3 regions of the Pseudomonas sp. 5Ae-yellow genome follow, and region 3 is predicted to be linked to each of the others. Evidence: predicted binding sites of a transcription regulator. Region 3 holds the regulator's gene; each other region holds the start of a gene.
What was found. The regulator sigma-54, encoded in region 3, starts transcription at its own class of promoters, with help from an activator protein. The targets are predictions, from matches to a motif close to ANTGGCATNNANNTTGCTNT.
Positions count from the first base shown of each region.

Region 1: H4J77_RS03585 (ammonium transporter) is a predicted target of sigma-54. The motif match lies at 4,087-4,106, and genes of this name have one in related genera.
Region 2: fliD (flagellar filament capping protein FliD) is a predicted target of sigma-54. The motif match lies at 3,378-3,397, and genes of this name have one in related genera.

Region 1 covers NZ_JACGWE010000003.1:128,550-139,138, forward strand. The annotation lists gene H4J77_RS03570 (ABC transporter ATP-binding protein) at 1-171, shown strand, start outside; gene fabI (enoyl-ACP reductase FabI) at 189-983, shown strand; gene H4J77_RS03580 (IS1182 family transposase) at 1,188-2,531, opposite strand; gene H4J77_RS03585 (ammonium transporter) at 2,646-3,854, opposite strand; gene H4J77_RS03590 (EAL domain-containing protein) at 4,250-5,413, shown strand; gene H4J77_RS20155 (sensor histidine kinase) at 5,432-6,745, opposite strand; gene H4J77_RS03600 (response regulator transcription factor) at 6,742-7,407, opposite strand; gene H4J77_RS03605 (PepSY domain-containing protein) at 7,407-7,685, opposite strand; gene H4J77_RS03610 (PepSY domain-containing protein) at 7,714-8,022, opposite strand; gene H4J77_RS03615 (patatin-like phospholipase family protein) at 8,134-9,213, shown strand; gene H4J77_RS03620 (class I SAM-dependent methyltransferase) at 9,315-9,881, shown strand; gene H4J77_RS03625 (hypothetical protein) at 10,026-10,463, opposite strand; gene H4J77_RS03630 (hypothetical protein) at 10,513-10,589, opposite strand, start outside.
Region 2 covers NZ_JACGWE010000016.1:26,227-36,815, reverse strand. The annotation lists gene H4J77_RS11520 (alpha/beta fold hydrolase) at 1-947, opposite strand, end outside; gene H4J77_RS11515 (flagellin) at 1,456-2,877, shown strand; gene H4J77_RS11510 (flagellar protein FlaG) at 2,950-3,354, shown strand; gene fliD (flagellar filament capping protein FliD) at 3,459-4,925, shown strand; gene fliS (flagellar export chaperone FliS) at 4,929-5,297, shown strand; gene fliS (flagellar export chaperone FliS) at 5,531-5,914, shown strand; gene H4J77_RS11490 (flagellar protein FliT) at 5,926-6,222, shown strand; gene H4J77_RS11485 (sigma-54 dependent transcriptional regulator) at 6,382-7,851, shown strand; gene H4J77_RS11480 (PAS domain-containing sensor histidine kinase) at 7,959-9,182, shown strand; gene H4J77_RS11475 (sigma-54 dependent transcriptional regulator) at 9,179-10,589, shown strand, end outside.
Region 3 covers NZ_JACGWE010000019.1:25,232-35,820, forward strand. The annotation lists gene H4J77_RS12545 (ATP-binding cassette domain-containing protein) at 1-162, opposite strand, end outside; gene H4J77_RS12550 (KpsF/GutQ family sugar-phosphate isomerase) at 376-1,347, shown strand; gene H4J77_RS12555 (HAD family hydrolase) at 1,344-1,877, shown strand; gene lptC (LPS export ABC transporter periplasmic protein LptC) at 1,874-2,452, shown strand; gene lptA (lipopolysaccharide transport periplasmic protein LptA) at 2,439-3,005, shown strand; gene lptB (LPS export ABC transporter ATP-binding protein) at 3,002-3,727, shown strand; gene H4J77_RS12575 (RNA polymerase factor sigma-54) at 3,821-5,329, shown strand; gene hpf (ribosome hibernation-promoting factor, HPF/YfiA family) at 5,408-5,716, shown strand; gene ptsN (PTS IIA-like nitrogen regulatory protein PtsN) at 5,738-6,193, shown strand; gene rapZ (RNase adapter RapZ) at 6,199-7,053, shown strand; gene H4J77_RS12595 (HPr family phosphocarrier protein) at 7,055-7,327, shown strand; gene pmbA (metalloprotease PmbA) at 7,566-8,921, opposite strand; gene yjgA (ribosome biogenesis factor YjgA) at 9,084-9,614, shown strand; gene egtD (L-histidine N(alpha)-methyltransferase) at 9,735-10,589, shown strand, end outside.

The DNA of each region.
Region 1 (10,589 bases), on a different contig from region 3:
GTAGTAAAGGTCCTCAGTCATCAGCTGATGGTCATTCGTCAGGGACAGGTAGTCGAACAGGGACCGGCAGGCGATATCTTTGCTTCACCGCAGCATGACTATACTCGTCAGTTGCTGGATGCGGCTTTTGCCATACCCAACACCCTTAACAAGGCCACGACGGCCCAGTAACAAAACAGGAAAGCACTATGGGATTTCTCAGCGGAAAGCGCGTACTCATCGTTGGCGTTGCCAGCAAACTCTCCATTGCCTCAGGGATTGCCGCGGCGATGCACCGCGAGGGCGCCGAACTGGCGTTCACCTATCAGAACGAAAAACTGAAGGCACGGGTTGAAGAATTCGCCGCCGGCTGGGGCTCAGGTCCTGAGCTGTGCTTCCCGTGCGATGTTGCCGATGATGCCGAGATCGATCAGGTATTCGTCGAACTGGGCAAGAAGTGGGATGGACTGGACTGCATCGTCCACTCGGTCGGCTTTGCTCCCGGTGATCAGTTGGACGGCAACTTTGCGGAAGTCACTACTCGTGAAGGCTTCCGTATCGCCCACGACATCAGTGCCTACAGCTTTGTCGCACTGGCCAAGGCCGGTCGCGAAATGATGAAAGGCCGCAACGGTAGCCTTTTGACCCTGTCCTATCTTGGCGCCGAGCGCACCATGCCCAACTACAACGTCATGGGTATGGCCAAGGCGAGCCTGGAAGCTGGCGTACGTTATCTGGCCACCAGCCTGGGTCCGGAAGGCACCCGCGTCAACGCAATCTCGGCTGGCCCGATTCGCACTCTGGCGGCCTCTGGCATCAAGAGTTTCCGCAAGATGCTGTCGCACAACGCGGCACAAACCCCGCTGCGCCGCAACGTCACCATCAACGAAGTCGGCAACGTCGGCGCCTTCCTTTGCTCCGACCTGGCATCCGGTATGTCCGGTGAGATCACCTACGTCGACGGTGGCTTCAACATCACCGCGATGGGTAATCTGGAAGAGTAAATCTGCCATAAAAAAACCGGGCTTATGCCCGGTCAGATCGCTGACAAACCCCGTCCATTTTGGACGGGGTTTTGTTTTTTATAGGTTCAGCCAGCCTCGTCCGCGTTATCCATCCGGAACCAGATGAACTCGATATAAGCGAGTGAGCGGGCCACTGGAGGATTTCCACGCCTTACAGCGGCAGGTGTGGGGCAAAAACAGCCCTCATGCCGCCATCAGAGCAATTTTCTTGATGTTCTGTGCGGCCGCCGTGAGCAGACACTGCGCTTGCACCTTGTCTCGGCCACGGTAACGCGCATAGCGATACTGATGCAGCTCCTTGGCATCGGCAAAGCTCCTTTCCACCGTTTCCTTTCTTCGCTTGTACACCGCCTTGCCCCACTCCGTCAGCCGGTGCGCATCCTGGCGTTCTTTGCAGTCTTCCCATGCATGCCGAGTGATCGTTTTCTGACACTTGGCATTGCTGGTACAGCGCGACAGCAGGGGGCAACTGCGACATAGATCCGGATCAGACTGATAATGCCGATAGCCTTCACGGCTGGTCGTGCGGTAGAGCAGAGTCTGGCCTTGCGGACAGATGTAGTGGTCCTTGTCCGCGTCGTATTGATACTCGTGCTTGTAAAGGTACCCCTTGCGGTGACTGGGTCGGCGATAGCCGAATACCGCCTTGATGTGCTGATCCTCCAGCCCCTTGCTGATCGGCGTAACGTGATAGCCGGCATCGAGCCCCACGTGTGTCACCTGGAAACCAAAGCGATCCTTCTGGCGCTGCAGCCGTTGAAGATAAGGCACCGCATCATGAACATTACCCGCCGTGACATGCACATCGGTGATGATATTGGCCTTGCCGTCCACCGTGCGGTGATCCAGATAGAAAAACCCCTGAGGTTTGTTGTCACGGGTCATGTAGCCGCTTTGCGGATCAGTCGTGCTCTGTTTGATTTCCCTCGACTCCGGCTCCCTGGATGGCGAGGGCAAGGGCTTTTTTCCATGTGCGAAGCGATCCTCCTCAATGGCACGATCGAGCTCGTCCATATAAGCCTGACGCTCCGAAACCGCTTTGGCCTTGACCCATTTGCCCTTGTTGGCATTGGCCTTGAGATGGGTGGAGTCGGTATACAGAACATGACCGGAAACCAGCTTGCGTTTGATGGCCTGAAACACAATTTCATCAAAGATCTGCTGGTGAACATCGGACTCATTGAACCGGCGGCGTCGATTCTGGCTCAGGGTGCTGGCGTCGGGCACCTTGTCCGTCAGGCTCAGCCCCAGGAACCAGCGGTAGGCGACATTCACCTGCACTTCGCGGATTAGTTGCCGTTCACTACGCACCCCGAACAAATAACCGAGCAGTAGCAGTTTGAACAGCAGAGTGGGATCCAGTGCGGGCCTGCCGTTATCAGCGCAGTACAGATCCTTGACCAGATCGTGGATAAAAGAAAAGTCGATGTGCTTATCAACTTTACGTAACAGGTGATCTTGTGGCACCAGCTCGTCAATACAGACAAATTCGAGAGCGGACTGAACCGGGGGACGATCGCGCAGCATGAGCAATACCCTGACATTCTGGAGTGCCCATATAAAAACAAAGCCCCGGCTAAAGAGCCAGGGCTTTGTCAGCAGTCTGACCGGGCTTATGCCCGGTTTTTTTATGCTCGAAAATCAATCTTCCGAGATGGCTCCAATCTTGTGAATGGCGAGATCGGCGCCCTGAAACTCGTCTTCCTCGCTTAGACGTATGCCAACGATGGCTTTAATCACGCCATATACCAGCAAGCCACCCGACAGCGCCACTACCACGCCAGCCAGGCTACCGAGCAGCTGTGAGATAAAGCTGACGCCGCCTAAACCACCCAGACTCTGCAGGCCAAAAATACCGGCAGCCAACCCACCCCAAACACCGCACAACCCGTGCAGCGGCCAGACGCCGAGTACATCATCGATTTTCAAACGGTTCTGCGTGAGGATGAAGGTCCAGACGAACAAACCACCAGCAACTACGCCAGTCGCCAGCGCGCCTAGCGGGTGCATCAGGTCAGAACCAGCACATACTGCCACCAGCCCCGCCAGCGGACCGTTATGAATAAAGCCAGGGTCCGCGCGACCAACCAGTAACGCAGCCAGGGTGCCCCCCACCATCGCCATCAACGAGTTGACCGCAACCAGCCCGCTGATACCCTCCAGCGTCTGCGCCGACATCACATTGAAGCCGAACCAGCCAATCGAAAGAATCCAGGCACCGAGCGCCAGGAAGGGTATATTGGATGGCGGCATGGCAACCACATGCCCTGCACGGTAGCGCCCGCGTCGTGCGCCCAGCATCAACACGGCGCCCAGCGCCAGCCAGCCGCCGACGGCATGCACTACCACAGAGCCGGCAAAGTCATGAAATGGCGCACCAAAGCTGACTTCCAGCCACGCCTGAAAACCATAATTGCCGTTCCATACGATACCTTCGAAGAAGGGGTAAATCAGACCCACAATCAACAGCGAGGCGCACAACTGCGGAGCAAACTTGGCGCGCTCGGCAATGCCGCCGGAGATAATAGCCGGGATGGCTGCAGCAAAGGTCATCAGAAAGAAGAACTTGACCAGCGCATAGCCATTATTCTCGGACAAGGTCGCTGCATCAGCAAAGAAATTGGCGCCGTAGGCAATCCAGTAACCAACGAAGAAATATGCCAGGCAAGAAATGGCAAAATCACTGATGATTTTAGATAGCGCGTTGACCTGATTCTTTTGGCGGACAGTACCGACCTCCAGAAAAGCGAAACCCGCGTGCATTGCCAGCACCATGATAGCGCCCATCAGAATAAACAGGGTGTTGGCGCCGTGAACCAGAGTTTCCACAGCGCTGTTCAGGTTTTCCATTCAGACAGCCTCTTTATGAACAGACAGTTCGCACCAATCTTGTGCAATCAAGCCGCTTTGGTTCCATTGTGGTGCCTTACTCCCAATGAAATAAAACTGTCTTGATTTGCATACAAACTGATAGCGGTTAATTTTATTTTTTATTATCAATAAGTTATTTTTAAAATTGCGTAACACAAGCCAGCTAAAAGCACCGAATTAGGGCGCCAAGCAGGTGTGAAATCACCTTTAAAGTGCAAGACACATACCAAAATCCTGCGTTATTGCACCGATGTAGCCCCGGACTATCCAAAACCCGATCAGGTTGATGCCGAACGCAGCCACAATGCGGGCTCAACCAGCCTTGGCTATAATCTTGCATACCGCTACCCGCCCATTCCGACCCGGAGAATAATGTGTTTAATGGTCAGCCTCTGCCTTACTTCCAACCTCTGATCGATACCGCAACAGGCCGTATCGCGGGGTACGAAGCGCTTGCCCGCCTGCGTGACGACGAAGGCAATATCACCAGCGCCGGCCCGCTATTTACCGATCCGGAGGTAAACCCCGCTGATCTGCTGGAATTGGACCGCTGTATACGTCGCATGGCACTCGAGCGTTTCCGCGACAACCCTGACGGCTTTATCAGCTTGAACATATCGCCATCCTGGGTAAGCCAGTTGAAGCCCGGGCAGCCGTTACCCAGCCTGCAGTTGCTGGAGGAAATCGGCTTACCACCCGACCAAGTAGTATTCGAAATTACCGAATTGCAGGGCAGTATTGATCAGCTACGTGATGTGGTTCAGCGTTATCGCCAGGCCGGTATTCGAATTGCAATCGATGACTTTGGCGCCGGTTATTCCATGCTTGACCGTGTTCTGGCACTGGAACCAGACATCCTCAAGCTTGATATCCAGCTGTTTCGCAAAGCCGCCAGCGGCAATGGCAACAGCGGCGACTTCGTCAGAGCTCTGGCATTGATGGCGGAGAAAAGCGGCTGCTGGATTATCGCAGAAGGTGTGGAGACCGAGCAGGAACTGCACTTCGCACTGGAGTGCGGCGCCCGCTATGTACAGGGTTACCTGTTCGGTAGGCCTGAAGAGAACTTTTTGCCGGCTGAAGCGGTAAAGCAAAAGTTTTCAGACATGCGCGATCACTATGTCCTGGACAAGCTGGCCGAGCGGGAGAAGCTTGCCAGCCTACGCAAATCATTGGCCGAACTGTTTGCAGACTTGCGGGTGTGGCTCAGCAAAGGTGGCCAACCCGCTCACCTGCCTGCGCCGGAATCCTACCCATGGCTACTGCGCTGCTTTCTCTGCGATGCGCATGGCACGCAGATTTCACCCAACTATGAATGGAAAGGTGACGCCTGGCATACCGATCCGCGCTACCTGGATCACAACTGGTCCTGGCGGCCATACTTTTACCAGATTCTGGCGGAAGGCGGCGAAGACAGCAGGGTCATACTATCCAACCGGTATCGCGATGCCACCACCAATCAGTACTGCCTGACCTCAGGACTATTCATTGATGACAGCCGTCACTTGTTGCTGGTCGACATAGATACGTCTTTTCTTTAACGCCCAGCCGCTGCGCATCTAGGTGCGTAGCGGCAACCATACCTCAACCAGCAGACCACCGAGCGTCGCTTCAGACAACTGCAGACTGCCTGCATAGGCACTCACCAGATCGGTGACAATACCGAGCCCAAGCCCGTGACCAGGCACCTGCCGATCAAGGCGGGTACCACGATTCAAGACCTCTTCACGCTCGCGAGGTGCGATACCCGGCCCATCATCCGCTATCTGCAGATACAAACCCTCAGAGTTCAATTTCCAGCCAACCTGGACCTGCCCCTTTGACCACTTGCAGGCATTGTCGATCAGATTGCCCAACAGCTCCTGCATATCTTCACGGTCGTAGGGCCAACTCAGTTCACCAACCCCATCAACGCTGATATCTATCTCGTTATACAGCGACTTGAAGGTGGCAATCAGGGCGTGCATATCGCGCTCTGCCTGAAAACGCTCTGCACGTTGCTGCTCGGGCGCCAGGCGTGCGCGCTGGAGGGTTCTCTCCAACTGGCTGTGAATGATATCGAGCTGCTCGCGCAGGGGCGTCACGTGCTCGGGCGCCAAGGTGCTGGTCAGATTATCCAGGCGACTCTCGAGCACCGCCAAAGGCGTTTTCAACGCGTGCCCCAAGTCACCAGCACTACTGCGCCCTCGCTCCAGAACCCGTTCTACCTGTCTACCCAAGTGATTGATTTCCACTACCAGCGGATGTAACTCCAGCGGCACAGTTTCACTCAGTTGCATGCGCGCACCCGTGCGCCACTCGGATAACTCAGCCTGCGCTCGACGCAGAGGACGCAAGGCACGCTGCAATAGCCATTGCTGCAACAGCAGAGCCACCACAATCACAGCTGCTCCCAGCCCCCAGAGCCACCAGCGCGCGCGCTGAAAAGTCGCGAGCAGCGGCTGATAATCCAGCGCCACCGTCACCCTCAATTGTTCGCCATGACTACTGTACTGCTGAGACCAAACCAGTAGCTGCTGGCCTTTGGGTCCAGGTACCAGGCCGGTAGACTGAGCGTCGCTGTCGCTGGGTACTGGCAGGCGTTGATCCCAGAGTGAGCGTGAGCGCCAGCGCTCCCGACCCTGAACGATAAAATAGCGACCGGAGTAAACTCGACGGTAATCCGGGTCAACCTTACTCAGGTCAAGATACAGCCCGTCAACACCAGGCGTCATGGCCGCCAGCAGACTATCTGTCTCACTTTGCAATAACGTCAGCAGATAGGCGCGTTGTGCCCGGTCGTACAACCAGACACTGCCCTGACCAAGCAACACTATGCTGAACAGCATGATTAACAAAAGGCCGACGCCAAGACGGCGCCCGATGGAGATCACGGCGCCAGCCCTACCAACACATAGCCCTGGCCACGCCGCGTTTCTATCGCAGCGCGCCCCAGCTTGCTGCGCAAATGATTAATCTGTACTTCAATAACGTTGGAGTCGCGCTCGTCTTCATAATCGTACAGATGCTCGGCCAAGCGTGCTTTGGACAGTACCTGGCCAGCATTGAGCATCATGTAGCGGAGTAGTTTGAACTCGGTGGCAGATAGACCGGTCGACGCCAGACCCGCACCGCTAACCTGCTGCGTTGCTTCATCCAGGGCCAAGCCGCCGACATTGAGCGTTGCGCTCGGCTCGCGACCATGCGCGCGACGCAACAGCGCCTGGATACGCAACAGCAACTCTTCATTATGAAAAGGTTTGGTCAGATAATCGTCAGCACCAGCCTGCAGGCCAGCCACGCGCTCAGTCCAGCGACTGCGTGCAGTCAACATCAATACGGGCGTCGCCTGTCCCGCATTTCGCCAACGTCGCACCACCTCAAGCCCATCCATACCAGGCAAGCCGAGATCAACGATCGCCAGGTCATAGGGTTCCTGCTCCCCCAGAATCAGGGCATCGCGCCCATCCGTGCGCCAGTCCACCGCATAACCGGCACGCTTAAGGGTCAGGGAGTCCGCCAGTGCTACGTTATCTTCGACCAGCAGTATCCGCATCAATCATCCTCTTCTACCTCAAGCAGTTCGCCACTCAGCGCATCATACTCAAGTTCCATTACCACCCGCTCACGGGTGATCACTTCAATTTCATAAACATAGCGGCCATCGTCGGCCTCCAGTTCGGCACTCAGAAAGCGTCCGGGGTAGCGCAGCAGCGCATCATCAATAAACTGCTGGAGCGGAGCTATTCGCCCCTGCTCCACCAGTTCCAGCACCTCGTCCTGACCGATATCGTCAGCCTGAATAGCGGCACTGCACAGCAAAAGGCCCAGCACAAAACGGCTGGACCTTAGCAGCGTATTATTAATTGTCCTGCTTGTGTTCAAGTACTTCACCATTGCTGGCGTCCATATCAACATCCCATTCCTGCCCCTGGCCATCCAGAATTTCTACCTGGTAAACATAACGACCGTAGACCTTTTCGAGATCGGTGTCAGTAATAGTGCCGGGCTGAACGCTCAGTGCCTTTTGGTTAAGTTCTTCAAAGTTCATGATGGTACCCTGCTCGATCAAGGTGTTAGCCTCATCCAGGCGGACGTCATCATCTGCCAGCAGCGCACCGCTGCCCAAACTCAAAAATGCTGCGCAGGTAAGTGCAATTGCCTTGTTCATAAATAGTACCTCTGTCGTCTTAGGGTGTAAGCACAGACTATAGTCAGCAGCTGAAACCAACCTTAAAATAACTCGCTTTCGCTTTTCGGACTGTAAAGGAACCGCCGAGACATGCCCGCCATTCATGTTGCCGCCCCTGCATTGACGCTACGCGCAGGCCATCGTGCTATCGAGCACATCCGCCATAACGGCCTGCAGCCGCAGGATGTGCACATGATTCCCGGTGCAGCCGGCGGCCCCAAGGCGCTGGGTATTCAAGGCCTGGACCTGGCCCTGTTTGGCGAGTGGCTACCTCGCGCGCCGCAACCGCGCAGCCTGATCGGCGCCTCTATTGGCAGTTGGCGCTTTGCCAGTGCCTGCATGCCAGATCCGGTCACCACCCTGCGTCAACTGGGTGAACTCTACACCAACATGCGTTTCCCCAAAGGGGTGAGTATTCAGCGTATCAGTGCTGCCTGTGGCGAGATGCTGGACGAGCTGCTGGGCGGAGAGTTCGACACTATCCTGACCAATCCTAACTACTACCTCAACATCGTAGTAGTAAAAAGCCTGGGCCTGCTACAGCATGATTCACGCACCCGTCTGGGGCTTGGCCTAAGCGGTGTCATTGGTGCCAACCTGCTGGGACGCAGGCACCTGGGGCGTTTTTTTGAGCGGGTAATACTACACGATCCCCGCCAGCGACCGGCACTGGATGACCTGCATGATTTCAAGAGCAGTCACGTCAACCTTACGCCCGCCAACTTGCGTGCAGCCCTGCTCGCCTCCGGCTCCATCCCCATGGTGATGGAAGCGGTACGCGATATTCCTGGCACAACAGCCGGGGTATATCGAGATGGTGGCCTGCTCGACTATCATCTTGACCTGCCCTATACGGCTCCTGGCGTGGTGCTTTATCCGCACTTTCTGGACCGCGTAGTACCCGGCTGGTTTGACAAAAGTCTGCCGTGGCGTAAAGCCAACCCGCAACAGATGCGTGACGTTCTGCTGGTTGCTCCGTCGCGCGAGTATCTCGACAGTCTGCCCTACCGCAAGCTCCCCGACCGTAAGGATTTCAACCGCTTTGTCTATGATAACGACGGCCGCGAAAAGTATTGGCGCACAGCCATGAGTGAAAGCCAACGACTGGGTGACGAGTTTCTGCGCCTGGTCGAAAGCGATGATCTGATCAGCCGCGTGCAGCCCCTGTGATAGAGACGCCAGCGTATTCACGCTGCCCACTCTGCCAGGCGGCAGCAGCCTGGTTTTATAGTGACGTCAAGCGGCCCTACTTTCAGTGTAACGACTGCCTGATGGTCCATGTTCCCACCCAGTGGCACCTTGATCATGCCGCCGAGCGCGCCGAATATGACAGACATGAAAATCACCCGAACGATGCCGGCTATCGGCAGTTTCTTTCACGCCTTGCAACGCCTTTGCTGGAGCGCCTAAGGCCCGGCAGTAACGGGTTGGATTTTGGCTGTGGCCCTGGCCCCGCCTTGGCGGCCATGCTGCGTGAGCACGGCCATCAGGTTAGTCTGCACGACCTGTACTACCACCCCAACCCGCAGGCGCTGAGCCAACGCTGGGACTTCATCACCGCGACTGAAGTAGTCGAACACCTGTCCCAACCCTTGTTGGTCCTGGATCAATTGTGGACCTGCCTGAAGCCCAATGGCTGGCTCGGCATCATGACCAAAAGGGTCAAGAACCAGGAAGCCTTCAAGCATTGGCACTATAAAAGCGATCCCACCCATATCAGTTATTTCAGCGAACAGAGCTTCACCTGGCTAGCACAGCGCTGGGACGCCAGGCTAGAGATCCTTGGCAACGACGTGGTCTTGCTGCAGAAGACAGGAGCCCACCTGCATAAACAATAATGCAGGCTTCATTTCCCTTCTCCCTTTTCTATCTCGCCGTATTATCGAGCGGCTATTGCCCTTGCGCAGATAGCACAAGGCCCTGTATCGAGCGCATGTAACCCAAGGCTATTAGTGCTGTATCCATAACAATGATAAAAGCGCTCAGAAAAACCAGAAGCAAAGCCCCTTGGCAGCGCCTTGTCGCTTGATTCGCTTGCTTGGCGGGCGCACAGCTACAGAGTAGGCGGCAGGCAAATAACGGCAGCAATAGCGCCATTCAGTCTCGATGATGTCTATTACCTGATTGACTGACAGCATTCCCATAGGTCGATAAGCAGTAATCCGTTTACCAATAACGGCGCAGATACGCTCGCACAGCCAGACATCATCAAACCCGGCCCATTCACCCGCCACATCGCGCAGGTTGTCGCACTGCGCAGGAAACACCTCAAGCCAGAGCACCTCCAGCACCGCTTCTGGCGAGAGCCCGGAGCTTATTACCTGTCGTGAGATATATCGGTGGGTATCAGCGGAAATCTCTGTATCCAGAAACAAAAAGGACAGCGCAGACCATAACGGAAGTCGTTCTTGCGTATTCACCCGAGCACACTGCGCGCGCTAGCCAGACCGCTGCTGAAAAGCGCAGCGCTCATAACAGAAAGCCCGAGTTACGTATGTTTTCGCTGAACAGGCCGCCGACAAACCAGAGACTGGTAAAAAACCACA
Region 2 (10,589 bases), on a different contig from region 3:
CGCACGAAGGTCGCGCGGGGCGCCAGATCAGCAAAGTGCAGCGCATCATCCACGCTGGTGTACTTGTCCCAGGTTCCATTGATAAACAGCAGCGGAATATCAATATTGCTCACGCAACTCATGTACTGACTACTGTCCAGCTCCAGCACCTGGCGAATATGCAGCAACATCTGCGCGTACTCATGCTCATCCAGACTGCTGACATGTCGGAAGTTGCAGCGTTTGAACAGCGGTGGCAGGTGCTCGCCAATGGTTTCATTGATCAGATTGCCGATCTGCTGACGATCACAGGCAGCAAGATAGGTTTTGCCGCGTGATAGATAGTCATGCATCGCCGGGTTGATGATGGGCGAGAAAGAGGTGATTGTCGCGCGCTTGATGCGATCAGGGCGCTGGGCCAGTGCCAGCATGGTAGCGACCCCGCCCCAAGAGAAGGACAGCACTTGGTCAACACAGAAATGTTCAATCAGATCCAGCAGGATCAGCGCCTCATCTTCTTTGCCGATTAGCAGGTGGTTGCTGTTGTGTGCCCGTGAATGCCCACTGTAAGGTTGATCAAAGAGTACAACGTTGAATAGTGGCCTCAGATAGCGCAAGGTCTGCCCGAAGGACGCACTTGTCGCCAGTGAGCCATTGACTAGGATGATGGTCGATTCGGCGGTGGGATTGGGGTAGAACCAGGTGTGCACCTTTAAATCTCGGTGCACGCGAATAACGGCTTTTTCAGCGTACATGGGTACCTCGGCGTCAGTCTGTTGGCGTGCGCCTTGGCACACGGGTCTGGAAATGACACCAGCTAACCCCACGGAGGTTACAGGGGTGTTGCATGGCTGTACCGCTGGGGCAATCTTCATGCAGATGTAATGTAGGGCGGTGCGCTGAGCGGGAATCGCTGAACTGATCGCTGCCATGCTCGGCGTGGGAATGCAGCGCGGGGCGCTTAGCATCCCTCCTGCTACCCGAGTCGCCCAGAATGCGTGCGTTCCCACGCCGAGCATGGGAACGATCATGTAGTAGAGCACGCTGCCGCGGGATTCCGGTCGTTCCCGCGCTCCGCGTGGGAATGCAGTCCAGGACGCTCAGCGTCCCTGCTGCAACCAGCGTTACTCAGACCGTGCGCGTTCCCGCGCTGGAGCATGGGTACGATCTACGGGAGGACCATGCCCAGCCGAAATCAGGCCCGTGCAACACTCGCCCTAAAGTTATTCCTCACCCCGTCGATAAATAGTCATCGGCGGAGCATCTGATTGGCGTCAAAACCATGTCAGGTGCGTTTAGGGTGTTCTGGGTTAGCTGAGCGCTTGCAAAGCACAGCAAAAATAATTCAGCAAAAACCCTAAAGGTCCTGACAGGGATGCCGATAAAGTAATCGAATGCGAACTCAATGGGTGCCTGGGCAAAGCCGGCCCGCGAGTCGCAAGCTCAGGCAAACAACACTAGGTCGAGGTATTTATCATGGCTCTTACAGTCAACAGCAACATCGCTTCCCTGAACGCTCAGCGTAACCTGAGCTCGTCTTCCAGCAACCTGTCTACTTCTCTGGAGCGTCTGTCTTCCGGTTCGCGCATCAACAGCGCCAAAGATGATGCTGCTGGCCTGCAGATATCCAACCGTCTGACCAGTCAGATCAACGGTCTGGGTGTTGCGGTAAAAAACGCAAACGATGGTATCTCTATCGCGCAGACCGCTGAAGGTGCTTTGCAAGAGTCTACAAATATCCTCCAGCGCATGCGTGATCTGTCTCTTCAGGCTGCCAACGGTAGCAACAGCGATGTAGACCGTGATTCACTGCAGAAAGAAGTTTCTTCATTGCAAAGCGAGCTAACTCGAATCGCTGATACGACTTCATTCGGTACTCAGAAGCTGCTGGACGGGACTTTTGGAAGTAAGAGCTTCCAAGTGGGTTCTAACGCAAATGAGACTATCTCAGTAAGCTTGTCAGATGCATCAAGCGGCAAACTTGGTGAGAACGTGAAATCTGGTGCTGGTGGTGTGTTCGGTGCAGCGGCTGCTGCCGGTACGGCGTATGGCGTTGCTACTGGTGCAACCGACATGGTATTGAGCGGCAACCTCGGCACCTCTGTTGGAACTGACGTCTCAACACAAAACGCAAAGGATGCAGCAGCTACACTTAACGCTTTGGGGACGGGTGTCGAAGTATCTACTAAGGTCTCTGTAGAATTAGCGAACTTTACTGCAGCTGACACAGGTACGTTGTTTGTTGGGGATACAGAGTATGATCTCAGCAAATACAATGGCAGTGCGAAGGAGCTTGCAGCTGCTATCGGCAAAGATGGCTATTCTGCAACGTTTGATAGCACTACCAATAAGCTCACTGTTTCAGCTGAAGGCGTAGAAGGTATTCGTGCTGAAGGTACTGCCTCTGGTACGTTGACTATTGCTAATGCAACCGGGGGCACTGTTGGCGCTAGCGATGTTGTGGACGTGGGCGGAGTGGTTGTTAACTCTGAGCTTAAGTTCAGTTCGAGCGATGCTTTCACTGTGACTGGTGGGACTGGTACTACTGCGGCCATTACTTCGGCAGGCACTACGTCAACTTTGGCCTCGGTTAACACTATCGACATTAGGTCTCAGGACGGTGCTCAAGACGCACTCTCCATTATTGATGCGGCTTTGGCTAGTATCGACAGCCAGCGAGCTGACCTCGGTGCGGTACAGAATCGTTTTGATTCGACCATCAGCAATCTGCAAAACATTGGTGAGAACGCTTCAGCAGCACGCGCTCGCATCATGGATACCGACTACGCTGCTGAGTCTGCCAACCTGGCCAAAAACCAGATCATGCAGCAGGCTGGTACTGCGATGCTGGCTCAGGCCAACCAGTTGCCACAGGCGGTCCTCAGCCTGTTGGGCTAAGGGTAAACTGAGGTAATATTGCGTAGAGAGGGCGCGCCCTCTCTCCGCTTTCTCCTTTGTGAGGTACGCGCCATGGATATGGGTGTAATTAAACCGTTTGAAGTAACCCGCTCTGCGCCAAGCGCTGCGGCGGTGGAAGCGGGCGCCGGCAAGGGCCAAGCAATAAGGCAGATGGACGCTGCACAATCAGCATCAGCGCCGCAACCGGTAGAGACACAAACCCCTGAAGCGGTAGAGCAAAGCCCGGAAGTAGAACGCGATCAACTGCAGACAGCAGTGACTGATCTCCAGGATTTTATCCAGTCGGTACGCCGAGACATCAATTTCAATCTTGATGAAGACAGTGGCCGAGTGGTGGTTAATGTAACCGAGGCAGCCAGTGGTGATGTGATTCGCCAGCTTCCCTCGGAAGAGGCATTGCGATTGTCGGAAAATCTTTCTGAAATCCGCAGTTTATTGTTTGAAGCCAAGGCCTGACTAACTGCTTGGCTATGCCGGTTGGTGGCATGGGATTTGCTTTCTTTCCGGAAACGTACGTTCGGCAAGCGAACCGTCAATAATCGGTCGCAGAGGGTAAAGTCATGGCAATTACCGGTATCGGCTCTGGTTTAGATATCAATAGTTTAGTTGGCGCTCTGGTCAACGCAGATGCGGCTCCCAAAACGGCGCAGCTGGATCGGCTCGAGAAAGCCACCACCACCAAAGTGTCGGCACTCGGACAATTCCGCAGTGCGCTATCTACTTTCCAGGCCGCCCTTGAAAAGCTTAACGATCCTGCACTCTTTGAAAAGCGCAGCGCCACCTCCAGTGCGACGGATAACGTCAGTATCTCGGCCAGCTCCAAAGCTGTTGCTGGCAATTATAATGTGCAGGTATTTAACCTAGCGCAGACCGGTAAGGTAGCTTTGGCAGGGTTTGATAACGCTACCGATGCACTGGGTACTGGCACCCTTACCATCAGTGTTGGCGATGAGTCGCTGGACATTGATGTGCCTGAGGGCGGTAACAGTTTGGCTAATATCCGCGATGCAATTAACAAGGCCGGCAAAGAGAGCGGTCTGAGCGCGACTATTGTTAATGATCCAAGCGGTGAGGGTGGTGCACGGCTGGTATTGAGCTCTAGCAAGTCGGGTACTGGTAATGATATCAGCGTGGCTGTATCGGCAGATGCTGCGGGCGAGCTTGGTAAGCTGGCATTTACTCCGCCATCTGGTGTTGATGCTAATTTTGAGCCAACCTCTGCAGATGCAAACGATCCGCGAGCCGCGCGCGTCATTAGCTATTCTCGAGATGCCAATTTCGCCATTGATGGTTTGAATCTCAGCAGCGCCAGCAATACCGTTGAAAACGCCATCGAAGGCGTGACTTTGACACTCAAAAGCGCGCAATCGGCTGAGTCGCTGGCGAATGCTGAAAGCATTAACGTAGGTGTGGCTGAGGATAAGGTTGGTGTTCGCAAATCGATCACTGATTTCGTCGATGCATACAACAAGATGCTTGGCAGCGTAAATGCTCTAACCAACGTCACAGCTGTTGGCGGTGATAATTCTGAACCTTTAGTGGCAGCTTTGGTGGGTGATTCTTCTGTGCGCTCATTTATGAGCAGCATGCGTGGCGAGTTGGGCTCTCCGGCGAGTGGTGATGGTATTCGTGTTTTGTCCGAGCTAGGTATTACTACTCAGCGTGACGGTAAGCTGGCAGTGGATGACACCAAGCTGGATGAGGCACTGGAAAGTAATTTTGAACAGGTAAATGCTTTTTTCACTGGCGATGAAGGATTGATGGCGCGTCTGGAAAGCAAGGTTAAGCCATATACGGAAACTGGTGGTTTGTTGGAAAATCGTACCAAAGCGTTGCAGAACACACTGTCAGGGCGCGGTGGGGTGGACGAGCAGCGCGAAGCCCTAACTCTCCGCTTGGGTAAACTGGAAGCACGCTTGTTCGCACAGTTTAATGCTATGGATACGCTAATCTCCCAACTGAGTAGTACAGGTGGGTTTCTTGACGCTCAACTCGACAGTCTCCCCGGCTTCGTGAAAAAGGATTAAGCAATGGCTAGCCCAATCGACACCTACAAGCAGGTTAATATTTCGCAAGAAGTATCCCAGTATCGCGCCGTGCAACTGCTGCTGGACGGCGCTATTGAGCGCCTCAAATTAGCCCGTCACGCGCAGGCAACCGGTAACCCTGAACGACGCGGTGTGGCGGTGAGCAGCACCATCAGCATCATCGGGGCACTTCAGGCGTCGTTGGATAAAGATATGGGCGGCGAGATCGCCGAAAATCTTGATGCACTTTACGATTATATGACCCGTAAGCTAGCTGGTGTCGCCTTGGATGACACGCCGCGCTCGCTCGATGAGGTTCAGCAGTTGTTAAATGAGATCAAAGAAGCTTGGGATGCCATTGAACCTGCTTGATTGATCGCTCTTTAATACAGAACTTCCACGTTTAAGCTGCTTATTTGGGTATGCACTGCTTCTGCTTCTGCTTCTGCTTCTGCATCTGCATGCGCAAGTAGGCCGCGCTTGCGATGGGACGGCTATCTTCGCTAGGCTGTTATATATGTTGTTCTTTTTAGCAAATTCGCCTCAAGTTTCCCCCGCGCTGCCGATATAAACATCATGTGCCATCTATCTTCAGGATATGCCCCATGAATGCTTATGCCGCGATGAAGCAGTACCAAACCGTCAACGTTAACGCGCAGATCAGTGAAGCTGATCCGCATCGTTTGATCCAGATGCTGATGGATGGTGGTTTGCAACGTGTAGCTCAGGCCAAGGGTGCCATGCAGCATAGCAACGTGGCGTTGAAAGGTGAGCAGATTGGTAAGGCTATCGCGATAATTGGTGGCCTGCGTGAATCGCTGGACCACAAGCAGGGCGGTGAGGTTGCTGGTAATCTCGATAGCCTCTATGCTTTCATGCAGCAGCGTTTAAGCCAGGCTAATTTGCGTAACGAAGTGGCATTACTGGATGAGGTGACCGAACTGCTGCGTGAAGTTAAATCCGGCTGGGACGGCATTCGCCAATCTTGAGGAGCACTCCGATGGCTAATGCCGTTGAACAAATCCAAAACACGCACGAATCCTTGATCTCTGCTGTGCAGGCCGGCGACTGGCAGCAAGTAGGCGAGCTGGATCGGCTTTGCCGTCTGCAGGTCCAGCAAGCTATGCAGGACCCGCAGCGTGACGATCAGCAAATTGCTGACGTACTGGAGCATCTGAGCGGTACTTACCGTGAGGTCGTTGCCTTGTGCCAGGCAGTGCAAGGCAAGCTGGCGGAGGAGTTGCAGGGGTTACAGAAAAGCCGTCAGGGTGCCAAGGTATACCAGATGTTTGACTGAAGGACTCTGACTGCAAATAATTAGCCAACTTTGCTGCGCCAACTATTTGACTGTTGCGTCATTTCTGACTACATTTAAGCCCAATATAATAGAGTGTGGCTCGGTGCTATCATTATGCCGTGTCCTACCTAGTGCGCCCACAGGAAAGCCCCCCTGCCTATGCTGCTCAACAGTCATATCTTGTCGATCGACGACTCCCCGCAAAACCGCCATGACTTGGCTGTTATTCTCGGCTTTTTGGGCGAGGACGCTATTATCAGTGACTCGCAGAGCTGGCTTGCCGATGCGGGTGCTCAGGTTGAATCTGCGGGCGCGGTCAAGTGTGTCATTCTCGGTCGCTGCGAGCATGAGCATGGCTTGCCTGCGCTGCTGGGACAGCTCGATAAGTGGGACGAAAACCTGCCGGTGATCCTGATTGACCCAGAGCAATCGAGCAAATGGCCTGATCACCTCAAGCAACGCCTGCTGGCCGTGCTGGAACCTCCGCTCAGTTATAACCATCTGCTTGATGCCTTGCATCGTGCCCAGGTGTACCGCGAGGTTTTTGAAGAGAACGCTAATCGTCAGCGCCAGCGAGAGCCCAACCTGTTCCGCAGTTTGGTAGGTACCAGCCGCTCGATTCATTCCGTCCGCCAGATGATGCAGCAGGTTGCCGATACGGAAGCGACAGTGCTCATTCTGGGAGAATCGGGCACCGGTAAAGAGGTGGTCGCGCGCAACCTGCATTACCACTCGCGCCGTAAGGACGCTCCCTTTGTGCCGGTGAATTGCGGTGCGATTCCTGCCGAGTTGCTGGAAAGCGAGCTGTTTGGTCATGAAAAGGGCGCTTTCACTGGCGCTATTACTAGTCGGGCGGGGCGTTTCGAGCTGGCTCAGGGCGGCACGTTGTTTCTCGATGAAATAGGCGATATGCCGCTGCCGATGCAGGTCAAACTGCTTCGCGTGCTGCAGGAGCGCACCTTTGAGCGCGTTGGTAGCAACAAGATCCAGACTGCGGATGTGCGAGTGATTGCGGCAACGCATAAGAACCTGGAGCAGATGATAGAGCAAGGCAGCTTCCGTGAAGACCTGTTCTATCGTCTCAACGTATTTCCTATCGATATGCCCGCCATGCGCGAGCGCATTGAAGATTTGCCGCTGTTGCTGAACGAGCTGATTACCAGGCTCGAGCAGGAAAAACGTGGCTCAATTCGTTTCAGTACCTCTGCCATCATGTCGCTGTGTCAGCACGAGTGGCCGGGTAACGTGCGTGAACTGGCAAACCTGGTGGAGCGTATGGCTATCATGCATCCGCATGGTGTTATCGGTGTGGGCGAGCTACCACGCAAGTTCCGCTATGTAGAAGATGACCAGGACGACCTGCGTCAACTTCGAGAAGAGGATGACGAGCGCAATGATGCTTTCAGTGGCTTGGTCGGGCTCGATAGTCCTGCCTTCCTGCCGCCAGAGGGGCTGGATCTGAAAGACTATCTCGCGGGTCTTGAGCAGACGCTGATTCAGCAGGCGCTTGATGAGTCCAACGGTGTGGTCGCGCGCGCTGCGGAGCGGCTAAAAATCCGTCGCACGACCCTGGTTGAGAAGATGCGTAAGTACGGTCTCAATCGTGGCGCTGACGTGTCAGAAGACTGACGCGACTTTCTTTTTTTATTGATAAGCTCTTGTTTTAAATCATATATTATTTAGTGGCACGGGCTTTGCTTTGTCTCCCCTGACGACAGGTTTCAGTACCCAGGGGAATCCCGATGGCCGTATCCGCAAAACCCATTTCGCAGGACGCAAAGCAGGCTGACGCAGAGAGTGACGCTCAGCCGCTGGCAGGTGCGTACGCGCGTTTTAGTGAAGTCTCTGAGCAGCTGGCGCAGTCGCATGCATTGCTGGAACAGCAGGTTTCCATGCTCAAGCGTCAGCTCGCCGATGCCGAGAAGCAGCGCACGCATGAGTTGTCGGAAAAAGCCCGCTTGGCCGGACGCCTGCAAAATGTACTGGATTTGCTGCCCGGCGGCGTGGTGGTTCTCGACGGGCGAGGTGTGGTGCGCGAGGCAAATCCTGCCGCGCGTGAGCTGTTAGGTGAACCACTGGAAGGCCAGCTGTGGCGAGACCTTATTCGCGATCGCTTCGCGCCGCGTGATGATGATTACCACGAGGTGTCTTTACGCAGTGGTCGGCGGGTATCGCTGGCTACCCGGTCTTTGATTGGTGAGCCTGGTCAACTGATCCTGTTGAATGATTTGACCGAAACCCGTCAATTGCAGAGTCGTTTGGCGCGCAGTGAACGCCTGTCAGCACTGGGACGCATGGTCGCCTCGCTGGCTCACCAGATTCGTACCCCCCTTTCTGCAGCCCTGCTATACGCCGAACACCTTAACGATCAGGCATTGGCGCCAGCTCATCGTGTGCGTTTTACCGAGCGTCTTCAGGGTCGTCTGCATAGCATTGAACACCAGATTCGCGACATGCTGCAGTTTGCCAAGGGCGATTTGCCGATTGAGGACTACTTGCCGGCGTCGATTTTCTTTGAGTGGCTGCAGAATCAGGCGGACAACCTGATCGAAGAAAAGGGGGGGCGTTGTCGCTGGGACTACTTGCTGTCAGAGGATGTGATGCTTCGCTGCAATCGCGACACCTTGACTGGGTCGGTAACCAATTTGATCGATAACGCCTTGCAGGCAGGTTCTCCTGGCGCCAACCTCAAGGTCACCATGCGCTTGATTGAGGGTCAGCTGAGTATCAGTGTGGTAGATACCGGGCGAGGCATGTCGCCGGAACTACTGGCGCGTATTGGTGAGCCTTTCCATACCACCCGTGCGCAAGGTACAGGTTTGGGTGTTGCGGTAGTCAAATCGGTTGTTAAGGCGCATAGCGGGATGTTTATGCTGCGCAGCAAGGCGGGCTGGGGCACCTGTGCAGAGATACTTCTGCCGGTTCGCCAGTTGGATCTGGATGAACAGGAGGCCTTATGAGCACTCAGACCACCCGTGTTTTGCTGGTTGAGGATGATCAGTCATTACGTGAAGCGCTGGCTGATACCCTGATGCTGGGCGGCTACGACTACGTACAAGCGCCGGATGCAGAGACCGCGCTGAAATTGCTGCGCCAGGAAAATGTCAGCATGGTTATCAGTGATGTAAATATGCCGGGCATGGATGGCCACGCACTGTTGCGGCACTTGCGTAGCGATTATCCCCATTTGCCAGTGTTGTTGATGACGGCTTACGGCACAGTGCAGCAGGCCGTTACTGCCATTCGTGATGGTGCGGTTGATTATTTGGTTAAGCCTTTTGCGCCCAAGGCGCTACTCGATCTGGTGGCGCAGCATGCTCAGGGCAAGCTTCAGTTGATACCCGGTGAGGGGCCGGTTGCGGTCGAGCCCGCCAGCCTGCAGTTGCTGGATTTGGCACGTCGGGTTGCTGCGAGCGACTCCACCGTGCTGGTGTCTGGTGAGTCGGGTACCGGTAAGGAGGTGCTGGCGCGGTACATTCATCAGAACTCACCACGCGCAGAGCAGCCCTTTATCGCAATCAATTGCGCAGCTATTCCCGAAAACATGCTGGAAGCTACCTTGTTTGGTCATGAGAAGGGGGCCTTCACCGGGGCGGTCGCGGCGCAGGCTGGCAAGTTCGAGCAGGCGAATGGCGGTACGCTGCTACTTGACGAAATTTCTGAAATGCCACTGAGTCTGCAGGCCAAACTTTTGCGTGTTTTGCAGGAACGAGAAGTGGAGCGTGTGGGCGGTCGTAAGCTGATCAAGCTGGATATTCGCATCATCGCTACCACTAACCGTGACCTCCCTGCGGAGGTGGCGGCAGGCCGTTTCCGTGAAGACCTGTATTATCGCCTTGGCGTTTTTCCTCTGCAGTGGCAAGCACTGCGCGAGCGCCCCGGCGATATTCTGCCGATTGCGGAGCGGTTGCTGGTCAAGCACAGCGGTAAAATGAATATGAGTGCTGTGCGCTTTTCAGCTGAGGCGATAGAAGCTATGCGTGCGCATGCCTGGCCAGGCAACGTGCGCGAATTGGATAACGCCGTTCAGCGCGCGTTGGTGCTGCAGCATGGAGGGCTAATCCAGCCGCATGACTTATGTTTGACGGTGGCGCCTGGCGCAGCGGTGACGGCGAGTGCAGTCAGACCGCTTACTCCCGCAGTTGAGGCTGCTCCTGTGGATGCTCAGCCCGTGAGCGGCGGTGTATTGGGTGCAGGCGTTAAACAGCGCGAGTACCAGATGATCATTGATGTGCTGCGCTCTGAGCATGGTCGTCGCAAGGAGGCGGCAGACCGTCTGGGTATTAGTCCTCGCACGTTGCGTTATAAGCTCGCACAGATGCGTGATGCCGGCCTGGACGTTGAGGCCAGCCTGTTCGCGGGGGTCT
Region 3 (10,589 bases):
GATCAACCGCAGAAGGGTCGTTTTACCGCAGCCGGACGGCCCCATGATGCCGGTCACTTTGCCGCGCGGTATACGAATATCCACACCATCGAATATCAACCGCGAACCGCGCCGGAAGGTAATCTGCTGCAAATCAACAATGTAATCCGAAGAATCGGTCATATCTGGATGTGCTCTTCCCGATCGCGCCCAGGCCTCGGGCAAGTTAAGCCGCGTAATATATCATTTACGTCAGTGCATCCCAAGGCGGGAAACACTCCGTAACCCATAATTAAGTACCCACCCTGCAACCAAAGCCTTGAAAACCTGCAGACGGGTGAGTTCATCCGCACAAACCGCTATACTTCCCCGCTCAGCGACAACAGATAAAGCACAATGCCTCATTTTGACTACATAGCCTCCGCCCGGCGCACCATCAGCATGGAGCGCGACGCCGTCGACACCCTGCTGCAGCGGCTCGACGCACACTTTATTAAAGCTTGCGACACTCTGCTCGCCTGCACTGGCCGCATCGTTGTGACCGGCATGGGCAAGTCTGGTCATATCGGCTGCAAACTGGCAGCCACTCTGGCCAGCACCGGCACGCCTGCTTTTTTTGTCCACCCAGGCGAAGCCAGCCATGGCGATATGGGCATGATCACACCGCAGGACGTGGTCATTGCACTGTCCAACTCGGGCAATACAGCCGAAGTCGTCACCCTGCTGCCACTCATCAAGCGCATGGGCGTCCCCCTGATCAGCATTACCGGCAACCCGGAATCCACGATGGCGCTGGCCGCCGTTGCCAACCTGGATACCGCCGTAGCGCAGGAAGCCTGCCCACTTAACCTCGCCCCCACGTCCAGCACCACCACGGCACTGGTGATGGGCGACGCACTGGCGATCGCACTGCTGGAGGCGCGCGGGTTCAGCGCAGAAGACTTCGCGTTTTCACATCCAGGCGGCAGCCTGGGTCGCCGCCTGCTGCTGCTGGCCGATGACATCATGCATAGTGGTGACAGCATGCCTTTGGTCACGCCTAGCACCTCGCTGCGTGACGCACTACTTGAGATGACGCGCAAAGGTCTTGGCCTGACCGGCATTATCGACGAGCAACAACACCTGGTGGGCATCTTTACTGATGGCGATTTGCGTCGCACACTGGATCACAGCGTCGATTTCCATACTATGACGATTGCCGACGTCATGACCGCAAACGGTAAAACTGCGCGTAGTGGTATGCTCGCGGCCGAAGTGCTCAAAATCATGGAAGATGCGAAAATAAACGGCCTTTTTGTCGTGGATGACAACGGCAAACCCGTTGGTGCCCTCAACATGCATGACTTGCTGCGCGCAGGAGTGGTATGAACCAAACCCCAAAACAGCTGAACGAGCGAGCACGTTCCATTCGCCTGGCAATATTTGATGTTGACGGCGTACTGACTGACGGTCGCCTTTACTTCATGCCAGACGGTACCGAGTTCAAGTCATTCAATACCCTGGACGGGCACGGCATAAAGATGCTCATTGCGTCCGGGGTTGAAGCAGCGATCATCAGCGGGCGCAAGTCGCCACTAGTTGAGCGGCGCGCAGCGGCACTGGGTATAAAGCATCTAATCCAGGGCCGCGAAGACAAGCTCACCGCGCTCAGCGAGCTGCGCGAAATCGTACCCGTAGAAATGCACGAGATTGCCTTTTTGGGCGACGATCTGCCCGACCTGCCAGTGATTCGCCAGGTCGGCTTGGGCATGGCGGTTGCCAGCGCTGACGGCTTTGTTCGCAAGCATGCGCATGGCATCACAACGGCCACTGGCGGCGCGGGTGCTGCACGCGAATTCTGCGAACTTATCATGCAGGCACAAGGCACACTGGAAGATGCCCAGGCGGCTTACCTGTGAAACTGAACGTGCCACGTTACCTGCTGACCGGGCTACTGGTCGCAATCGGGGTGATACTTGCCCTGAGCATGGGGTACTGGAATATCCGCCCAGCCAGCTTTACGCCAGCCACGGACAGCAGCTCGACCCGACCAGACTTCTATATCGATAACGCGCGCATTCAGGCTCTGAGCAAAGAAGGCAAAACGGCCTACGAACTGACCAGTACGCACGCAGTACATCAGGTAGAAGATGGCAGCACGCATTTAGAGCAACCCAAGCTGGTATTCTATCGTGGCGAAGACCCTAAGCCCTGGCTGCTTGAAGCAGACGAAGGCCTGGTCACAGAAAACGGCGACCGCGTTGACCTGAAAGCTAACGTACTATTGCAACAACAACTGACCAATCAGCCAACCAGACGCCTGAGCACCTCCGCCCTGACCCTGTTTCCAGCACGCGATTATGCCGAAACCGATCAGGACGTTAAAATCGAAGCAGCCCGCAGCGTAACAACCGCCACGGGCATGCAGTTATTTCTCAATGACGGCCGCTTGAAGCTGCTGTCCACCGTACGAGGCCAACATGAGGTGCGCTAAATCCCTCTTCGTCATGACGCTGATGCTCTATCCAGCAGCTTCAGCAATCGCGTTGCCCAGCGACAGTAGCCAGCCTATACGCATCCAGGCCAATGCTGCGACCCTGGACGACAAGCGTAATACGGCGGTTTATACCGGCAACGTCATCATTACTCAGGGCAGCATGCGCTTGGCTGGCAGCCGGGTGACCCTGACCACTGACGCTAGTGGCCAACTGAACAAAATGGTCACGCAGGGCGGTCCTGCCACCTACCAGCAGACACCCGAAGCCAACAAGCCACCGGTCAAGGCACGCGCCCAAACGATCGAGTACTACGCCGCAGATGAACGCGTCGTGCTAATCGACAACGCCTTCCTGGAGCAGTCCGGCAATACCTTCCAGGGTGACTATGTCAGCTACGACATACCGGCACAGGTTGTCGATGCAGGGCGCAGCGGCAGCACTGGCAGCGGCGCCAGCAGCAACGGCAGTGGCCGCATTGAAATTACCATTCAGCCGCGTAGTCGCGGCAATGGTGCCACTGGCGGTGAAAGCGAGCCCACTGCGCCATGAGTACATTAACAGCCAGTCACTTGGCCAAGACATACAAAGCACGTAACGTTGTCAAAGACGTCTCCGTCTCGATCAGTAGCGGAGAAGTCGTTGGCCTGCTGGGGCCCAACGGGGCTGGCAAAACGACCTGCTTCTATATGATCGTAGGCCTGGTCAAATCGGATCAGGGCGAAGTACGAATCGACGACAAAGCTATCACCGCGCTGCCCATGCACGGACGCGCGCGCGAAGGTATCGGCTATTTGCCACAGGAAGCCTCGATCTTTCGCAAGCTGACAGTGGCCGATAACATCATGGCCATTCTGGAGACCCGCAAGGATCTGAATGCCGAGGGACGCAAGGGAAAACTCGAATCGCTGTTGCGTGAGTTTCATATTCAGCACCTACGCGACAACCTCGGCATGAGCCTGTCCGGGGGCGAAAGACGGCGCGCCGAAATTGCTCGTGCACTCGCCACAGATCCCAGCTTCATACTTCTTGATGAGCCCTTCGCCGGCGTGGACCCCATCTCGGTCAACGACATAAAGCAGATCATTCAACATCTCAAGGACAAGGGCATCGGCGTACTTATCACCGATCACAACGTGCGCGAAACCCTGGATATCTGTGACAAGGCCTATATCGTTAGCGAAGGCACCATCATTGCTGAAGGCGACGCGGCTGCCGTCATGGCAGACCAGAAGGTGCGTGAAGTCTATCTGGGACACGCGTTTCGGCTATAAAACGGTAAAAGTTTCAGGCATGCTACAGAACGATATGAGCCAGAGCGGCCTCGATAACAGTTTGACCAAGCGCATAAGGTAGTTCGCCAAAAAATGAAACCCTCGCTCGTCCTCAAGATGGGGCAGCAGCTGACGATGACGCCGCAGCTGCAGCAAGCCATCCGACTGCTACAGCTATCCAGCCTCGACCTCCAGCAGGAGGTGCAGGAAGCACTGGAGGCCAACCCCATGCTGGAGATGGCCGACGACGGCGATGACGACTACAGCGCCGCCGGCTCTGCGGGCAGCGATGGCGACAGCGACGGCGACCCATCTGCCGTCACCCTGCCCGAACCCGTATCCATGGATGCCATTGACCAGCATAGCCAGCCAGAACAGGACGGCAACTGGAATGAGCAAATCCCCAATGAATTACCAGTAGATACCCAGTGGGAAGATGTCTACCAGACATCTGCCAGCTCGCTACCCAGTCAAAATGAAGAAGACTGGGACTACACCTCGCGCACTGGCACAGGTGAAACCCTGCAAAGTCACCTGGAGTGGCAGCTCAACCTGATCCCGATGTCGGAAACCGACTACGAGATTGCGGCCGCGCTGATCGACGGCATCAATGCCGATGGCTACCTGGAAGAATCCCTCGACGACATACTCGCCTCACTGCCTCCCGAGATGGAAGTAGAGATGGATGAGATCGAAATGGTGCTGCACCGCATCCAGCAGTTTGAGCCCGTCGGTATTGGCGCCAGGGACTTGCGCGAATGCCTGCTGTTACAAATTCGCCAGCTTCCCGCTGACACGCCGCTACTGGAGCAGGCGACGCGCGTTGTACGCGATCACCTTGAACTGCTCGGCAGCCGGGATTTCAGCCAACTGATGCGGCGCAGCAAGCTCAAAGAAGACCAGTTGCGCGATGCTATTGCACTAATCCAGACACTCAACCCACGCCCCGGCGGCGAAATTGCATCCGGCGAACCCGAATACGTTATTCCCGACGTCATAGTCCGTAAGGACAACAATCGCTGGCTGGTCGAGCTGAACCAGGAATCAGTGCCTAAAGTCAGGGTCAACGGCCAGTACGCGTCGATGGTACGTCGCGCCGACTCCAGTGACGACAACACCTATCTGCGCAATAACTTGCAGGAGGCACGCTGGTTCATCAAGAGCCTGCAAAGCCGCAACGAAACCCTGATGAAGGTTGCTACGCAGATCGTTGAGCACCAACGCGGTTTCCTGGAGCAAGGCGAAGAAGCCATGAAGCCACTGGTACTGCACGATATTGCCGAAGCGGTCGGCATGCACGAATCGACCATCTCGCGCGTCACCACGCAGAAATTCATGCATACCCCGCGCGGCATCTTCGAACTCAAATACTTTTTCTCCAGCCATGTGGGCACCAGCGAGGGCGGCGAATTCTCCTCGACCGCCATCCGCGCACTGATCAAAAAACTGGTTGCAGCAGAAAACCCAAAGAAACCATTGAGCGATAGCAAGATCGCTGGTTTACTGGAAGAACAAGGGATCGAAGTGGCCCGCCGGACAATCGCTAAATATCGCGAGTCGCTCAACATAGCCCCATCGAGCGAACGCAAGAGACTGGTTTAAGCAGTCAAGGAATATGCAGTGGCACCACCGGGTGACATCTGGTCACCCAGCAACATCAAGCCAATCAGGAGAAGCCGTATGCAACTGAACATTAGCGGTCATCAACTCGATATCACTGACGCACTGCGCGATCACGTCACTGAAAAAATGTCCCGCCTGGAGCGGCACTTTGACAAGATTACCAACGTACAGGTAACCCTTGAGGTCGAAAAACTCCGTCAAAAAGCTGAAGCCACCCTGCACGTAGCAGGCGGCGAAGTTGTCGCCCTGGCTGAAAGTACTGACATGTACGTGGCGATTGATCAGCTAACCGACAAACTCGACAGGCAACTGATCAAGCATAAAGAAAAATACATCGATCGCCTGCAAGGCGCCAATGACCGTTAACGCGAACCTAACCGCATAACCATGCAAATAGACCATATCTTGACCCCTGACCGCACCTTTTCGGGCGTTCAGGGGGGATCCAAGAAACGTGTGCTGGAGCTAATTGGCAAACTGGTTGCCCAGCACACAAACCTTGATCCAGACGCTATTTATGAAAGCCTGATAGCCCGCGAAAAGCTTGGCTCCACTGGCTTTGGTAATGGCATAGCCATCCCTCACTGCCGCCTGGGCGATTGCCATAAAGCGATCGGCGCCCTGCTGCAGCTGGACGGTAAAATCGATTTCGATGCGCTGGACGGCCAGCCTGTGGACCTTATCTTTGTGCTTTTGGTGCCACAGGAAGCGACCGACCAGCATCTACAGATTCTGAAAATGCTGGCGAGCAAACTGGATCAGGCAGACTTGCGAGAAGCGCTGCGTAAAGCGCCCGATGCACAAAGCCTGTACGACATTATGACCGCCGGAGATGGGAGCTGAAGCCAATGCGCCTGGTCGTCGTGAGTGGCCGTTCGGGGTCAGGCAAAAGTACCGCACTACACCTGCTGGAAGACAACGGTTTCTACTGCATTGACAACCTGCCTGCGGGATTACTGCCGGAACTGGCCAAACAGGCTAGCGAAGCAGACCTGAATCTACCGGCGATTGCCATCAGCATCGACGCTCGCAACCTGGCCAGCGACCTGCAACGCTTCCCCGAGTTGCTCAAGCAGGTACGCGATGCTGGCGTACAATGTGACGTGCTCTTCCTTGCCGCAGGCGATGACGTACTGATCAAGCGTTTTTCAGAAACCCGTCGCAAGCATCCGCTTACTGATAGCCAGCGCTCGCTAGCCGAGGCTATTGCTCAAGAACTGCGCATACTGGAGCCGATCATTGATCTGGCGACCCTCAAGATCGATACCAGCCACTTAAATCTTTATCAGCTGCGCGACCAGATAAAACAACGTTTACTCGGCAGCCAAGGCAGCACTCCCTCGGTACTCATTCAGTCATTTGGCTTCAAACGCGGTGTGCCCGCCGACGCTGATCTGATTTTCGACGTCCGCTGCCTGCCCAACCCCTATTGGCGCCCGGAGTTGCGCTCTTACTCCGGATTGGACGAGCCGGTACGCGAGTATCTGAGCAGCCAGCCGGACGTAGAAGAGATGTATCAGGATATCCGTCAGTTTCTCAATAAATGGCTGCCGCGTTATGCCGCCGGTGAGCGCAGCTATATGACCATCGCCGTCGGCTGCACTGGTGGACACCACCGATCAGTCTATCTCGCCGAACGACTGGTCAATGAGCTTCGCGCCAGTACGCCCAATTTACTGATTCGCCATCGCGACCTTCATTGAAATGCCAACTACCCGCGTAAAAATCATCAACAAACTGGGCTTGCACGCCCGCGCAGCAGCCAAGTTCGTTGGCGTTGCCAATCGCTATGGCTGCGTTGTGCAGGTTGGCGAGAATGAGACACTGCAGGTTGATGGCAAAAGCATCATGCAGGTCATGATGCTGGCGGCGAGCAAAGACAGTGAAATCTGTATTAGTTGCGAGGGTGATCAGGCCGACGAGGCGCTGAACGAGCTAGTCGCCCTGATTAACGACTATTTTGGTGAAGGGGAGTAGCTGCTGGAAGCTGGAAGCTGGAAGCGCCAAGCTTCAAGCCGCAAGCTAGAAGCTAGAAGCTAGAAGCTAGAAGCTAGAAGCTAGAAGCTAGAAGCTAGAAGCTAGAAGCTAGAAGCTAATCAGTGTTTTTCCTGAATTATCGCCGTCAATACACATCCTGAAAAAAGCTCACAGTAAAGGTACTCGCGATCTGCTTCCAGCTTCCCGCTTAGGGCTTCCAGCTGCAAAACTCTTGTCTCTATGCGCCCCCTACCGTCATACCATCAACCAACCAGCTCCCCGTCAGGTAATTACCGCGTCGCTCCAGATCACTGCCGACGCAGCGTAGATTGGCATACATATCTTTCAGGTTACCGGCGATGGTCACTTCGTTGACGGCATGCTGTATCTCACCGTTCTCGACCCAAAAGCCACCTGCGCCGCGGGAATAGTCACCGGTCACGCCGTTGACGCCCTGCCCCATCAGCTCCGTCACCAACAACCCGGTGCCCATTTCCTTGAGCAGGGAATCAAGGTCACCAGCATTACTGGTGACCTGCAGGTTGTGTACACCACCAGCATTAGCGGTGCTCGGCATGCTTAGCTTGCGGCCGGAATAAGTAGAGAGTATCCAGCTACTCAAGCGTCCCTGGTCAATAAAGGCCTGTTCACGGGTCGCCAAGCCGTCACCATCAAAAGCCGAACTTCCCATTGCGCGCAGCTCATAAGGCCGTTCACACATCGTCATCCACTCAGGAAAGACCGGTTGACCGAGCGCATCCAGCAAAAAAGTAGACTGCCGGTAAACCGCACCACCCGATATAGCCCCCAGCAGGTGCCCGACCAGACCTACAGCCTGGTCAGCGGCAAACAACACGGGCACCTTAGCGGTTTTAATCGGCTTGGGGTTCAGGCGCGACAATGTTCTCTGCGCCGCCTTGCGGCCAATCTCCTGCTCGCTCGGCAAACGATCGGCGATCCGATCAACGGCATACCAATAGTCACGCTGCATACCCTGCTCCGACCCTACGATCAGCACCGCTGCCGCACTATGACGCGAGCCCATAGAGCTACCGATGAAGCCATGGCTGTTGCCATACACCCGGCAGCCTTGCTGCGTGCTCACCTGCGCGCTATCGGTGGTCAGGCGCGAATCGACTTCGAGCGCCGCAGCCTCCAGCGCCAGTGCCTTATCGATAGCGGCCTCGGCACTGATATTCCAGGGATGAAAGAGGTCCAGATCTGGCACCTGCTGTGCCATCAAGTCAGCATCTGCCAAACCGGCACAGGGATCTTCCGAAGCGTGGCGCGCAATAACCAGTGCCGTTTCTACTGCTTTGCGGATGGCTTCATCAGAGGTGTCAGAGGTGCTTACCGACCCCTTACGCTGACCGGCATATAGCGTAATGGCAAAGCCCTGGTCTCGATTAAACTCAACCGTCTCGACCTCACCCTTGCGCACGCCAACGGATAATCCGGTATTTTGGCTGACGCCAACTTCACTGGCAGACGCCCCCTGACGGCGAGCCTCATCAACAATAAAGGCTACCCGTTGTTCAAGGTTGGCACGCAGCGTTTGCGGATCGTCAGGCTGAGTCGAAATCGGTGTCGTCATATATCCTCCAGAGCAATGCATTCCATTGTAACGGGGTTGCGCCACACCCGACCACAGCCGATTACCCCTGTACTGATCAGAACAGGTATCATAGTCGCCAGCAGCCGCGTCTGCTCATGCAATAACACCTACCCAACCCGAGCAATTTCCAACAGGCACGCCATGACCGAGTTTCACGAAGACGAATCCCTCGAACCCATTGACGAAGGCAAGAGCAAAAGTCAGATCAAACGGGAAATGGATGCTCTGCAAGAAATGGGACGTAGACTGATCGCGCTCAAACCCGATCAGCTCAACAAACTTGAGTTGACCGACAAGCTACGCCTGGCGTTGGCCGAAGCCCCCCGACACACTGCGCGCGGCGCTCTCAAGCGCCACATGAGCTTTGTCGGCAAGCTCGTTCGGGACCAGGATATTGAAGCGATCCAGACGTATCTTGATCTGATCGACAGCAGTACCCAGGCACATGCCCAGCACTTTCACCAGATGGAACGCTGGCGTGATCGCCTGCTCACCGGCCGCAGCGACGAACTGGAACTCTTCATGCTGGCTTATCCCGCTGCCGACCGGCAGCAGATTCGACATCTGGTTCGACAAGCCAATAAAGAAGCCGAGCAAAACAAGACTCCAGCGGCCTCCCGCAAGTTATTCAAGATGATCCGGCAGCTGATAGATAGCGCCAAGGGACTCTAAGGTTTACCCAGCATTGAGTCACAGGTTCCGGCATACGCCAGAACCTTTTCTGGCGTATGGCTACGCAGACTGCTAAGTTTTAAGAACATGCGTCTTTGACTAGCAGAGGATATCGCCTGCGTGAGCCTTGCCCTAGATCTGCCCCGACTCCAAACTGCACTTCACACTCCTGCTCAGGATGAGCGTCAAAAACTACTGCGCGGACTGCTGCAACCTCAAGCGCGCATCGACTCCAAATACTTTTACGACGATCGTGGCTGTGAACTCTTCACCGCCATTTGCAAACTCGACGAGTACTACCCTACCCGCACTGAAGCCGCGATATTTGCGGAGCATCGCGACGCTATTGCCGAACATCTGCCTGCCCGTATGCAATGGATAGACCTGGGCTGCGGCGATTGCGGTAAAACGCGGTATTGGCTCGACGCAATACGGCCGGCCAGGCTGGTTGGCGTTGATATCGCAGGCGAGTTTCTGCAAAGCTCGCTGGCCGAGATTGCCAGGCAACACCCACGACTGGAATGCGTCGGCGTGGTCACCGACTTTACCCAGCAGTTGGACCTGCATGATTTGCTGGCTGAGCGAGCGGACTCCCCCCCCGTGTTTTTCTACCCAGGCTCCTCCATCGGCAACTTCGAGCCTCGCGACGCTATACGCTTCTTACGGCGAGTGAGAGCGCACTGCGGCCAGCATGGTCGGCTACTGATCGGGGCAGACCTGATCAAAGATACCGACATTCTCGAAGCCGCTTATGATGACGCCAGCGGGGTTACTGCCGAATTTAATCTCAACGTGCTGAGCGTGGTAAACCGAGAGTTGGATGCCAATTTTGATCCGGAAAAATTTCGCCACTGCGCGCGATTCGATCAGGCCAGCCGCCGCATCGAAATGCGCCTGATTTCAAATCAGCAGCAACGGGTAGAGTTTGGCGCCCACACCGACCGGCATTTCCGCGCAGAAGAGCACATACTCACC